3 regions of the Aquibium microcysteis genome follow, and region 2 is predicted to be linked to each of the others. Evidence: predicted binding sites of a transcription regulator. Region 2 holds the regulator's gene; each other region holds the start of a gene.
What was found. The regulator LexA, encoded in region 2, represses DNA repair genes until DNA is damaged. The targets are predictions, from matches to a motif close to TGTTCNNNNTGTGTTCNG.
Positions count from the first base shown of each region.

Region 1: a site for LexA is predicted at 1,947-1,964, ahead of IAI54_RS24425 (YifB family Mg chelatase-like AAA ATPase). Genes of this name have one in related genera too.
Region 3: a site for LexA is predicted at 2,895-2,912, ahead of IAI54_RS26025 (PA0069 family radical SAM protein). Genes of this name have one in related genera too.

Region 1 is NZ_CP061080.1:5,183,659-5,188,244, reverse strand. It holds gene IAI54_RS24425 (YifB family Mg chelatase-like AAA ATPase) at 330-1,865, opposite strand; gene gshB (glutathione synthase) at 2,043-2,987, opposite strand; gene IAI54_RS24415 (putative bifunctional diguanylate cyclase/phosphodiesterase) at 3,159-4,505, shown strand.
Region 2 is NZ_CP061080.1:1,648,612-1,653,197, forward strand. It holds gene IAI54_RS07520 (sensor histidine kinase) at 1-651, opposite strand, end outside; gene lexA (transcriptional repressor LexA) at 1,079-1,792, shown strand; gene IAI54_RS07530 (ComEC/Rec2 family competence protein) at 1,786-4,218, opposite strand; gene gltX (glutamate--tRNA ligase) at 4,363-4,586, shown strand, end outside.
Region 3 is NZ_CP061080.1:5,527,519-5,532,104, forward strand. It holds gene IAI54_RS26020 (ribonuclease HII) at 845-1,546, opposite strand; gene IAI54_RS26025 (PA0069 family radical SAM protein) at 1,676-2,830, opposite strand; gene IAI54_RS26030 (glycosyltransferase) at 2,970-3,482, shown strand; gene moaB (molybdenum cofactor biosynthesis protein B) at 3,609-4,169, opposite strand; gene IAI54_RS26040 (4-(cytidine 5'-diphospho)-2-C-methyl-D-erythritol kinase) at 4,166-4,586, opposite strand, start outside.

The sequences.
Region 1 (4,586 bases), 2.6 Mb from region 2:
CCTGCGCCCCGTCCCATGCGCCACCGGCCCACGTACAGCCGGCCGGGCCGCCGCAGCGAGGCCCCATCTGCCGGTCATGCGAACGGGGCAGCCCGCCGCCTCGACCCCATCGCCAGGCGCCGGCGCGGTTGCACCACCGACCGGCGGGCATCCCCGCCCGGTGGCGCGCACATTCCCCTGACGGCCGCGATCGCGCGCCATGCTGCTCATCGCCGCCGCGCGTCGGATTGCCGTCTCGGCCCCGCGTCAGGCGGCCTGTCGCAGCCGCGGCGCGTCAGGCGGCCTGTCGCAGCGGCCCCGCGTCAGGCGGCCTGACGCGCGGCGGCGTGTCAGGCCGCCTGTCGCGCCTGCATGTCCGCGCCCATGCGGTAGGAAATGGCCTCCGCAAGATGGATGCGTCCCACGGTCTCGACGCCGTCGAGATCGGCGAGCGTGCGCGCCACCTTGAGGACGCGGTGATAGGCCCGCGCCGAAAAGCCCATCTTCTCCGATGCTTCCCGGAGCAGGGCGAGGCCCGCCGCGTCCGGCGCGGCGATCTCCTCGATCAGCGACGGCCCGCACTGGGCATTGGTGCCGATCCCCGGCATGCCGCGCTCGTCGAAGCGGTCCCGCTGGATACGCCGTGCGGCGGCGACGCGCGCGGCGACTTCCGCGCTGGTCTCGGCGCGGCCGGGGCGGATCAGGTCGGCGGCCGACACCGAGGGCACCTCGATCCGCAGGTCGATGCGGTCGAGCAGCGGGCCGGAAATGCGGGCCTGGTAGTCGGACTGGCAGCGCGGGCCGCGCGCGCAGCGGTGGCCGGGCTCGCCGGCCATGCCGCAGCGGCACGGGTTCATCGCCGCGACGAGCTGGACCCGCGCCGGGTAGGTGACGCGCGCATTGGCCCTGGCGATCACGCATTCGCCGGTTTCGAGCGGCTGGCGCAGCGAATCGAGCACCGGCGCGCCGAATTCGGGCAGTTCGTCGAGGAACAGCACGCCGTGATGGGCGAGCGAGGCCTCGCCCGGCTTCACCCGCAGTCCGCCACCCACCAGCGCGGCGATCGAAGCGGAGTGGTGCGGCGCGCGGAAGGGACGGCGGTCGGACAGCTTGCCGCCGGCCAGTTCGCCGGCGATCGAGGCGATCATCGACACTTCGAGCAGTTCGCGCGGCGACAGCGGCGGCAGGATCGACGGCAGGCGCTGCGCGAGCATCGACTTTCCCGAGCCCGGCGGTCCGCTCATCAGAAGGTTGTGTCCGCCGGCCGCTGCAACCTCCAGCGCCCGCTTGGCGCTCTCCTGGCCCTTGATGTCGGCGAGATCGGGCAGGTTCGACGCCGGCGGGCGGATCTGCGCCTGCGGCCGCGACAGCACCTGCGTGCCGCGGAAATGGTTGGCGATGGCGATCAGGCTGCGCGGCGCGAGGATCTCCACCTCAGCGCCCGCCCAGGCGGCTTCCGGACCCGAGGCATGCGGGCAGATCAGCCCCTTGCCGAGGGCATTGGCGCCGATGGCCGCCGGCAGCGCGCCGTCCACGGGCGTCGTCGTCCCGTCGAGCGACAGTTCCCCGAGCACGACGAAGCCCGCCAGCGCGTCGCCCGGCACCGCCCCGAGCGCCGCCATCAGGCCGAGCGCGATCGGCAGGTCGTAATGGCTGCCTTCCTTCGGCAGGTCGGCCGGGGCGAGGTTCACCGTCACCTTCTTGGCCGGCAGCGACAGGCCCGATGCGTGCAGCGCGGCCTGCACGCGCTCCCGGCTCTCGGCGACGGCCTTGTCCGGGAGTCCGACGATCTGCATGCCGACCTTGCCCGGCGCGATCATCACCTGCACGTCCACCGGCACCGCCTCTATCCCCTGGAAGGCGACCGTGCTCACACGTGAAACCATCGGACCATCCCCGCGCGCTGGCCGCGGCGGGAGCGTTCGCATCGCCGTCCCGCCGACGATGCGCCATTCATGCACGGATCAAGGAACATTACAAGAACGTTCTGCAGCCTATCCGCGCATTCCGGTCGATACCCGCCTGACGGGCAGCGACCATGCCGGCCGGAGACGCTCCGGGCGCTAGCTCGAGCGCTTCGTCTCCACCGCGTCCCAGAACAGCGCCGCGATGTCGGCGCCGCCGAACTTCTGCACCTCGCGCACGCCGGTGGGGGACGTCACGTTGATCTCCGTCAGGTAGCCGCCGATCACGTCGATGCCGACGAGCAGGAAGCCGCGCTCGCGCAGCGCCGGCCCGATGCGGGCGCAGATCTCGTGCTCGCGGTTGGTCAGTTCGGTCGCCTCGGCGCGGCCGCCGACATGCATGTTCGATCGGGAGTCGGTCTCCGACGGCACGCGGTTGATGGCGCCCACGGGCTCGCCGTCGATCAGGATGATCCGCTTGTCGCCCTTGCGCACGTCCTTCAGGTAGCGCTGGACGATGTAGGGCTCGCGGAACATCTGGCCGAACATCTCCAGCAGCGAGGCGAGGTTCCGGTCCGCCTCGGCCAGATGGAAGATGCCGGCGCCGCCGTTGCCGTAGAGCGGCTTGACGATGATGTCGCCGAATTCCCTGCGGAAGGCGGCGACCTCGCGCGGGTCCTTCGTGATCAGCGTCTCCGGCATCAGGTCGGGGAACTCGGTGACGAAGATCTTTTCGGGGCTGTTCCTCACCCAGGCGGGGTCGTTGACGACCAGCGTCCTGGGGTGGATGCGCTCCAGGATGTGGGTGGTGGTGATGTAGTTCATGTCGAAGGGCGGGTCCTGGCGCAGCAGGACCACGTCCACCTCGGTCAGGTCGAGGCGCTCCTGTTCGCCGAGCGTGTAGTGGTCGCCGCGGACGTCGCGCACCTGCATCGGTTCGGCCCAGGCGAAGGCCCTGCCGTCGCGCAGCGAGAGCTTGTCGGGCGTGTAGTGGAACAGCTCGTGGCCGCGCCGCTGCGCTTCCAGCGACAGGGCGAAGGTGGTGTCGCCCGCGATCGAGACGGTTGCGACATGGTCCATCTGCACGGCTATTCTGAGCGACATGGAGCATCCTCCGACAGGGGCTTCAGGGTCTGCCATGTAGACAAATGCCGCGGGGATGCCAATGCGCAAGCGGCGCTGGTCCAAAGGGTAGCGCGCGGGCCGGTGCGCTACACGCTTCCTAAACGGTTCTCGTCCATCCTTCGCCCCAGTCGCGGAACGGCCCCTGATCGGATGAGAACGGCAGCACTTGGCATCGCAAGACCGGAGGAGACGTCGGAGGCCGGGCTGACGGACCTGCTGACGGGTCTCGGCAACAGCCGGCGCTTCCTGGCGAAGATCCGGCGGCTCATCGCCGACCGCGCATCGGATCCGGCGCCCTTCGTCGTCGGTATCGTCGACCTCGACGGCTTCAAGCCGGTGAACGATCTCTTCGGGATGGCGTCGGGCGACGAGATCCTGTGCCAGGCGGCGATGCGGCTCAGGGCAGCGCTCGATCCGCGCTGCACCATCGTGCGGCTGGGCGCCGACGAGTTCGGCTTCCTGCTGCCCCTGACGTTCAGCGAGGCGGCGGCGGGCGAGCAGGCGCGGATCCTGATCGAGGTGCTGTCGGCGCCCTACGATCTCGGCGAGCGCAGCGCGCGCCTCTCGGCCTCGGTCGGCTGCGCGCTGTACTTCACCGCCGCCGAAGGGGCCGAGGACCTGATCCGCAAGGCCGAGACGGCGCTCTACGACGCCAAGCGGGCCGGCCGCGGCAGGGTGGTGGTCTATTCACAGGAGATCGAGGACAAGGCGCGGCGCGTCACCCTGATCGAACAGGCGCTGCGGCGCGCGGTGGCGGCAGGCGAGGTGGAGCCGTGGTTCCAGCCGATCGTCTGCCTTTCCTCCCGGCGGGTGCTCGGCTGCGAGGCGCTGGCACGCTGGACCGACCGCGACCTCGGCGTCGTCTCGCCGGGCGAGTTCATCCCGATCGCCGAGGAGCGCGGGATCATCGGGCAGCTCTCGCAGGTGCTGCTGCGCAAGGCGGCACTTGCCGCGGCGGACTGGCCGGAGGAGGTCTACCTGTCCTTCAACCTCTCGCCGTCGCAACTCGTCGACCAGAACACCAGCGACCACGTCCTGTCGATCCTGGCGGAGACCGGACTGCCGCCCGGCCGCCTGCAGATCGAGATCACCGAAACCGGCATGATGTGCGAGCCGGCATCGGCCGAGCGGATCGTCGAAGACCTGCGCTCGGCCGGCATCCGCACCGCGCTCGACGATTTCGGCACGGGTCAGTCGAGCCTCGGGCGGCTGCGGCAGCTGCATTTCGACACGATCAAGATCGACCAGTCCTTCGTCGCCGCCATGCTCACCGACCCGCCCACGCAGCACATCGTGCGCGCCATCCTGGCGATGTGCGACGGGCTGGAGAAGGACGTCGTGGCCGAAGGCATCGAGTGCGAGGAACAGGCCGCGCGGCTCGCCTTCTTCGGCTGCCAGAAGGGCCAGGGCTACTTCTTCGGGCGGCCGATGCGGGCCGAGGCCACCGCCGCCCATGTCCACGGCTATGCCGCGAGCGCCCGGCCGGCCGGCACATAGCGTCGGCGCAGGGTCCGGCCGGCGCGGTGCCGGCGACCCGGGAAGCCGATCGTGCAAGCGGGTCGGCGCGGTGCCGGCCCC
Region 2 (4,586 bases):
CAGCATCGAGACGATGTAGCAGAGTTGCGAAGCGATGAAGAGGACGGTGATCGGCGCCGGCCGGCGCACGAAATCGCCGATCGACCAGAACAGGATGCACGCCGCGATGGCCAGGAAGAGGACGAGCAGGGCGTCCGAGGCCAGTTCGGCCTGGCGTACGTCGCGCCAGTCGATCGCCTCCACCCCGAAGAGCGATGAACTGGTCGTCTCCAGCCGCAGGAAGTAGACGGTGTCGGGCGCGGCCGGACGGATCTCGAAGGTCAGGGCCACCGTGGCGGCCTCGCGCTGCCGGAAAGGCAGAAGATCGCCGGTTTCCCGTCGCTGCCAGCCCGCTCCGGAGGAATCCGGCTCGAACAGCGTGACCCTGTCGAGAAAGGTCGGCCTGATGTAGAGGACGAGCGGCCGGCCATCGGCCTGCGGTCGCACGCGCAGGCGGAACCAGTGAGCCGACGGCGTGAAGCCTTCCGAGAAGAGCTTCTTCACCGGCGCGAACTGCATCCCGACCACATCCTCGACGCCCAGCCGCGCCGACGGGTCCTCGAGCACCGCTCGCTCGACGACGTGGTCGGACCCCGGATGCAGCGAGACGAGCGAGGCGGCACCCAGGATGGTGATGACGATCCCGATGACCGCGAGCAATGGCAGCAGCAACTCGCTTCCATAGTCGGCGACACGCGAGCGAATGCTCGCCGTCTTCAGATGAGATGCGACCGGCTCGGCAGCCCGCCTCGGTGAGAATTCCATGAGCCCCGACAGACGCCCCTCTCGTAAGAGCCGGGCGACACCGGAATTCCCCTGCGACTTCCACGCCACGCCCCGCCTGCCAACCTATGCAACGCACGCGGAGAATTTACCAGCGGTTGACCGACCTTCGTCCCCAGCCGTCGGCGCTTCCATCCCCGGCGCCGCGGCTCGCCCATCGCGCCGGTCAGGCGGGCGTGGCAGCGGGAAGCGGCGCTGGCCGGTTTCTGCGCATGCGCGGTGACCGGATCCGAACAAAGCGATTGCGGAACAAGACTGGAACAGATAGGTTTGTTCCGGTTTTGTTTTTCGCACGATTCCTTCCGGGGGTGGACCCATGCTGACCCGCAAGCAACACGAACTGCTGCTCTATATCCACGAGCGTCTGAAGGAGACGGGCATACCGCCGTCCTTCGACGAGATGAAGGAGGCGCTCGATCTCGCCTCCAAGTCGGGCATCCACCGCCTGATCACGGCGCTGGAGGAACGCGGTTTCATCCGGCGGCTGCCCAACCGCGCCCGCGCGCTGGAAGTGCTGCGGCTGCCCGATTCGATTGCGCCCGGCCTCGGCGCGCCGCGGAAGTTCTCGCCCAGCGTCGTGGAGGGCGGACTAGGCAGGAAGCCGGAAGCGAGTCCCGCGCGCACGGCCAGCAACGACGACAACGCGAACGGTGTTTCGATCCCGGTGATGGGCCGCATCGCCGCCGGCGTTCCGATCGACGCCATCCAGCACCAGACCCATTCGGTCGTGGTGCCGCCGGACATGCTGGCGGGCGGCGACCACTACGCGCTGGAGGTGAAGGGCGATTCGATGATCGAGGCCGGCATCCTCGACGGCGATACGGTCATCATCCGCAATACTTCCAGTGCCACGCCCGGGGACATCGTGGTGGCGCTCGTCGACGGCGAAGAGGCGACGCTGAAGCGCTTCCGCCGCAAGGGCGCGTCGATTGCGCTCGAAGCGGCCAACCCCGCCTACGAGACGCGGATCTTCGGACCCGACCGCGTCAGCGTCCAGGGCAAACTGGTCGGCCTCATCCGGCGTTACTGAGCCGGCGCGTCCGGGCTCCTGCCGGCCGGAGCACCTGCGCTGCTTTCGTCCGGCTTCCGCCTTTCGGGCTCATAGGGCGGCATGCCGCGCGCCTCGCGCGAAAAGCTCCGGTGCGCATGCCAGGGTCTGAAGGGTTCGCGTATGGCGCGGCGGAGCGCGACGTTTGCTCCCCTCCCCTCGCCGGCCGCCGTGAATCGTCCTTCCGCACTGCCGCGGCGGGCGAGATCGCGCCTCGTGAGCACGGTCGTGGAACTGCCGGCGGGACAGGGGGCAGCGACCGTCGCATCCTCGATCACCATGAGGGCGGCGGTACCGCAATGCCCTGATGCCGACACCCCCTCGCTCACCCAGACGACCAACGCGCCGCTGGCATGGCGGGCAGCACAGGCTCCGCCGGTGCAGGTGAACGGCGTGTCGGGCTCCGGCGGCGAGAACGGCTGCGGCACGCCGGATGCCTGCTCGGCTCCGCCCGAAGTCATCACCGGCCGGACGACTGCGCCGGCCATGGCCGCATCCATCCATATCCCGGTGACGAAGTCGCTCGGTCGCGGCCGACTGACGGAGAGGTCGCCGTTGCCCATGCGCATGGCGACCAGGCGGCCGTCGTCCGATACGAACAGATCCGGCAGGTCGCGGCCCGCGATGATGGCGAGGCCGGCGACGAGCAGCGGCAGGGCGAGCAGGCGCAGCCATGTGGTCAGCACGGTCGCCAGCACGAGGGCCACCGTCAGCGTCAGCACTGCTGCCGCCGGGATGGCGCCGACGGCGTCGATCGGCGTCAGCTCCGCCAGCCGGCGCGCGACCGCCAGCATCACGCCGATGCCCCAGCCCATCAGGTCGAGCGCCGGCCCGTCGAGCCCGAACGGCATCAGCACGCCGGCGAGCACCGCCGACGGCATGACGACGAGCGACACCACGGGCATGGCGAGCAGGTTCGCCACGAGACCGAGCGGCGAGGCCCGGTGGAAGTGCCACACGCCGTAGAGCGCCGTCGCCGTCCCGGCGATCAGCGAGGTCGCCGCGATGCCGCCGGCATAGGCGAGGCCCTTCCCGAGCAGGGCCCGCGGCAGCGCGCGGTCGTGGTTCCGCCCGCCGCCCGGCGGGTGGCGAAGGCGCCGCTCCGACCAGGCGGCATAGGCGGCGATCAGGGCTCCCGTCGCGGCGAAGGACATCTGGAAACTCGGTCCCACCACCTCGTGCGGGGCGACGGCGACGACGATCAGCGCCGAGATCGCCAGGTTGCGCATCGTCAGCGCGGCGCGATCGAACAGCAGCGCCACCAGCATCACCGCGATCATGATGAAGGATCGCTGCGCCGCCACCGCCGCGCCGCAGATCACGAGATAGTAGGACGCGGCCAGGAGCGCGGCGACGGCGGCGTATTTCTTGACGGGCCGGCGCGATGCGAAACCGGGTGCCAGCGCGAAGAGGAAACGCAGCGTCAGCATCACCGTGCCCGCCACCAGGGCCATGTGCAGGCCGGAGATCGACAGCACATGCGCGAGACCGGTCTTGCGCAGGTCCTCGTTGACCTCTTCGGGAATGCCGGCGCGCGTCCCGGCGATCAGGGCCGCGGCGATGGCGCCTTCCGCCCCACCGACACGCTCGACGATGCGCGCCGAAATCGCCTCGCGCATGCGGCCGACGCGGGCGAGCAGCTCCTGCCGCCACCCCGCCGCCGCCGGGAGGTCCGTCTCCACCGGGTTGGTCAGGAAGAAGCCGGTCGCGCCGATCCCGTCCATGTAGCTTTCGAAGGCGAAGTCGTAGCCATGCGGACGCGCGGGGCCCGACGGGGGAAACAGCCGGGCATAGCCGGAAACGCCGTCTCCGGGCACGAGCGTCGCGGGGATCGCGCGGGCCGAGAGCCGGACGCGGCGAGGCGCATGGCGCAATGTCGGCCGCGCCGTGGCCGACACGTCGATCGTCAGCCGCACCCGCCCGCTCGCCTGCCGCTCGATGGCGGCGACGCGTCCGGTCACCATGGTGGGGATCTCGGCGCCCAGCATCGGCGTGCTCGCGCGCCAGGTCTCGGCCTTGCCGGCCAGCGCACCCAGCGCCACCATCAGCGCCGCGGTCGCGGCCAGCCTTGCCATGCCGCCCTCCGCCGCCGCGAGGCGCAGCGCGATCGCAGCCCCCACCAGCGACCCGAGGAGAGGAAAGCCGGGCTCGAACGGGAGCGTCCAGTAGAGCGCAGCCCCTGCGGCGAGGAGAACCGGCAGGGACAGGAACCCCGCGCCGCGATCGCGCTCCACGGCGACGGCGTCGCGGGCGGCGCGCCGGATCCGTCCCGCCATGCCCGATGATGCCGGCAGCGCGAAGCCGGCGCGTGATGCTCGCCCGATCCCATCCGCGCGGTCGGGCAGAGACGCCCCCGCCGGGGCGGGCAGCATGCGCCGCTCGTCGGCGTCCGGCTCACCCGTCGCCATCGCCATCGTCCCCGCCCGGAGCTTCCAAGCCGACGCCCTTCCCCGAAACGCTTGCGCCCGAATGAGCCTATGCTACATGAACGCGACCCAAAACACCCGCGCGACATGCAGACCCTGCGCACGCGCCAGTCCCCTGGATCCGCCATGACCGCACCCGTCGTCACGCGCTTCGCGCCTTCGCCCACCGGATTCCTCCACATCGGCGGTGCGCGCACCGCCTTGTTCAACTGGCTCTACGCGAAGCACACCGGCGGCACGATGCTGCTGCGCATCGAGGACACGGATCGCGAGCGGTCGACGGAGGAGGCGACGGTCGCCATCCTCGAGGGCCTCGCCTGGCTCGGGCTCACCTGGGACGGCGACCCGAT
Region 3 (4,586 bases), 2.2 Mb from region 2:
TTCGTCATCGACCCTGCTGCACCGGAGCATCCGCAGGCCGGCCTCGAAGCCCCCGCACGGGCTCCCTCATCGGCGTCATTCCGGGTCCCGCTGCGCAGCCCCGCAACGACGCGTCACGCGGACCGTTCGCATCGGGACGGACGCCGAGGACGAGGGGCTGGAAGCCGGCACCCCCGCCTTCGTCATCCCGGAACGACGTCCGAGCGCAGCGAAGGACGCCGTATCCGGGATCCATGCCTCGCCGTCCATGCCCGCGATCCGGTCCACGACGAGGCCCGCGCCGCCGCCCGCCGGCGCCCCCCCCTCCGTCGTCGCTTCGCGACGCCACCTCCGCCCCCACTTCGTGGGGTGGAGGACAGATCGCCTTTGCCGCCGCCCCAGCCGACGGACACCGTCGAGGAATGGGGCCCGGATACGCCGTCCAGCGCTGCGCTCGAACGCCCTTCCGGGATGACGCCGAGGATGCGGCGCCGCACGGCTCAGTCCGCGCTGCGCCTGAGCCCGGCTCCCTGCCCCATGCCTAACCATTTCGGCGCCGGCGATGGCGTCGGGTCCCCGGCGCGGACGCCACGCAAGGGAGGCGGTTCCGGCCGTCGGCGCTCGCTATCCGGTTCGCAATGACGCGGCGCGGGGGAGCGGCCGGGATGCAGTCCTTCCGGCCGGCCTCATCCCGAAGCGCCATCCGGAGCCGGACGACGGCGTGTCTTGAAGGACTTTACCCCCTTGCGGGTCCGGCGGGTTCGGTGACACGGGACTGGGGCGACGTCCGCCGAACCCGGCCGCCGCTCCCCGTCGTCATCCCGGAACGCGACGTGGCGCCGCCCGGTCGGCCTCCATGGCCGGCTCAGCCGGCCTGCGCCACCAGCAGGCCCTCTTCCACGTCCGCCTCGACCGCCCCGCTCTTCAGCGGCGCGAAGCTCATGCGGTGGATGCGCATGACCGCGCCCGCTTCGACGATCGCGGAGCGGTGCCGCGCGGTGGCGTAGCCCATGTGCAGATCGAAGCCGTAGGCCGTGTGCACGGCCGCGCAGCGCGTCATCATGCGGTCGCGCGTGACCTTGGCGACGATCGAGGCGGCGGCGATCGACTGCGACCGCTGGTCGCCCTTCACCAGCGCCTGCGCGTCGCAGGGCAGGCCCGGCGGCACGTCGCGCCCGTCGACCAGCGCGTGACCGGGCGACACGCACAGCAGGGTGGCTGCCCGCCGCATCGCCTCGAGGCTCGCGCGCAGGATGTTGACCGTGTCGATGCCGTCGGCCGCCACCGACGCGACCGAGACGGCGCTTGCCGTGCGCAGGATCTCCGCGCAGAGCCGCTCGCGATCGGCGGCCTTCAGCCGCTTCGAATCGTCCAGTCCCGGCGGGATGCGGCGCGGGTCGAGGATCACCGCCGCCGCCACGACCGGCCCCGCGAGCGGTCCGCGGCCGGCCTCGTCGAGGCCGCAGACCGGGCCGGCGCCGCGCGCCATCAGCCGCGTCTCGATCGAGAAATCGGGCGCCAGCGGCATGTCGAACAGGAGCGGAGGACCGGAGGGAAGGCGACTCATGGTGCGGCGATGGTCGCAGAGCGTCCGGCCCTCCGCAAGGCCCGCCCGGTCGGGGCGAACCGGGCGGGCGCCGTCCAGCCGGGACGAAGCGGCCGGACGGAAGGGGAGGCGGTCGACGTGGGACGGGCGTCAGAGCAGCGAAAGCTGCTCGCCGGCGCGGGCCGGCGGCTTGAACAGGTCGGTCCGCAGCACGCGCTTGTTCTGGTTCAGCCCGAGGCGGCGCGCGGCGATCTGGAACCGCCGCCCGATCTGCCAGGCATAGGGACCAGCGCCCTTCATGCGCGCACCCCAGGTCGAGTCGTAGTCCTTGCCGTCGCGCATCGAGCGCACCAGCGACAGAACGTGGCGGTAGCTGTCGGGATAGTGCCGCAAGAGCCAGTCCTTGAAGATCGGGCTCACCTCCAGCGGCAGCCGCAGGATGATGTAACCCGCCTCGCGCGCGCCGACCGACTGCGCCGAATCGAGGATGCGCTCCACCTCGTGGTCGGTGAGGCCGGGGATCACCGGCGCCACCATCACCGAGACCGGGATGCCGGCTTCCGACAGCGCCTTCATCGTCTCCAGCCGCCGCGTCGGCGTGGCGGCGCGCGGCTCCATGGCCCGCGCCAGCCGCCGGTCGAGCGTCGTCACCGACAGCGCCACCTTGGCCAGCCCCTTCTCCGCCATGCGGGACAGGATGTCGATGTCGCGCGTCACCAGCGCCGACTTGGTCACGATGCCGACCGGATGGTCGTGCGCCTCCAGCACCTCCAGGATCTGCCGCATGATGCCGTAGCGCTTCTCGATCGGCTGGTAGGGATCGGTGTTGGTGCCGATGGCGATGGTCTTCGGCTGGTAGCCGTCCTTGCCGAGTTCCCGCTCGAGCAGCTTCGCCGCGTCCGGCTTGGCGAACAGCTTGGACTCGAAGTCGATCCCCGCCGAAAGCCCCATGTAGCCATGCGTCGGCCGCGCGAAGCAGTAGACGCAGCCGTGCTCGCAGCCGCGATAGGGGTTGATCGAGCGGTCGAAGGAGATGTCGGGCGATTCGTTGCGGGTGATGATCGTCCGCGGCTTCTCGGTCTGCACCTCGGTCTTGAACGGCGGCAGGTCCTCGATCGTGTCCCAGCCGTCGTCGAAGACGTCGCGCCGCAGCGCCTCGAACCGACCCGACGGATTGATGCCGGCCGCCCGGCCGCGCCGGCGCCTTTCGCCGATCCGCACGCCGCTCTGCTCGATCATCGCATTGGCCAAACCGGAATCTCCGCTTGTGAAGGCGGCAATGTCCGCGCGTGCGATCTGTTCCATGTCTCATGCTCCGTACGGCGAGGGAGAATCGCCGCTCTGATGAAACTATTCCTAGAGCAGGCATCGGAACAAAGCAAGAACATAAGCATGCTGCGCTGCAACACTGGCGTTTGGCCGGCGTTTGGATTATGCCGTATCCATGCTGTCGGTGATGATCGAGACCCGCAACCACCAGGAGGCCCTCGCCCGGACGCTCGCGTCCCTCGTGTCGGGTGCGGTCGAAGGCGTCGTCCGCGAGGTTCTCGTCCACGACCGCGGCTCGACCGATCAGACTGCGGCGGTCGCCGACCATGCCGGCTGCATCATCGTGCCGTCGGGTGACCTCATCGGCGGCGTGCGCCGCGCCAGGGGCGACTGGCTCCTGTTCGTCGAGCCGGGTGCCCGGCTGGCCGACGGCTGGGTCGAGGCGGTGTTCGCCCATGTCGGCCACGCCACCACGCCCGCCCGCTTCCTGCGCGCCCGCACGCCCGACCGTGGCTTTCTCGCCCGGCTGATGACGCGCAGCCGCCCGCTGTCGGAAGGCCTGCTCGTCTCCAAGCGCCAGGCCCTGGCGAGGCTGAAGCCGGGGGACGGCGCGGAGGCCCTGGCCAGACGCCTCTCCAGCCGCCGCATCGGCGCCGAGATCATGCCGGCGCGCCGCGAGACGGCGTGAGCCGGCAAGGCCCCGCGGGGACCTCTCAGAGCGAGTGAATCATTCGAGGATGCGAAAGAACGCCCGCTGGTATCCTTGTGATCGTTGGCTCAATCTGTGCGGAAACGGGCGTTCTTTCCCATCCTGTCAGACCACGATCCCGCCGCGCCGCAGGTGCTCGTCCAGCCGCGGCATGATCTCCACGAAGTTGCACGGCATGTGGCGGTAGTCGAGCTGGGCCTTGAGGATCCCGTCCCATGCGTCGCGGCAGGCGCCGGGCGACCCCGGCAGCACGAAGACGAAGGTCTGCGCGATCAGCCCGGCGGTTGCCCGGCTCTGGATCGTCGAGGTGCCGATCTTGTCGAAGGAGATGCGGTGGAACACGGACGAGAAGCCGTCCATCCGCTTCTCGAACAGCGGCTCCAGCGCGTCCGGCGTCACGTCCCGCCCGGTGAATCCGGTCCCGCCGGTGGTGATCACCACGTCGACGGCCGGATCGTTGCACCAGCCCAGCACCGCGCCGCGGATCTTCTCCACGTCGTCGGTCACGATCGCGCGGTGCGCCAGCCGGTGCCCGGCCTGCGCGATCCGCTCCGCCAGCGTCCGCCCGGACTTGTCCTCGTCGAGCGAGCGGGTGTCCGAGACCGTCAGCACCGCGATCCCCACGGGAATGAAGGGTCGGCTTTCGTCCAGGCGTTCCAGGCTCATGCTCCTGCTCCATTCGTTCGCGTGGCTTCGACGAACCAGCCCGGCCGGTCCGCCCGGATGCGCGCCGCCGCGGCCTGCGCCGCCTCGGCGCCGTCGAAGATCCCGAAGCACGTCGCGCCAGAGCCCGACATCCGCGCGAAGCCGGCGCCGGCCGCCCGCAGCGCGTCCAGCGCGTCGCCGATCTGCGGCGCCAGCGCAAGCGCCGGCGCTTCCAGATCGTTGCGCGCGGCCGCGAGGAAGGCAAGCGCGGCGGCATGGTCCGGCGTGCGGGGCAGGGGCGGCAGCGGCGGGTTGTCGCGCCGCGCGAGTGCCCCGAACACGGCCGGCGTCGCCACGGCCACGCCCGGGTTGACCAGCACCACGTCGAAGGCCGGCCATGCGGCGAGCGGCTCCAGCGTGTGGCCGATGCCGCGCGCC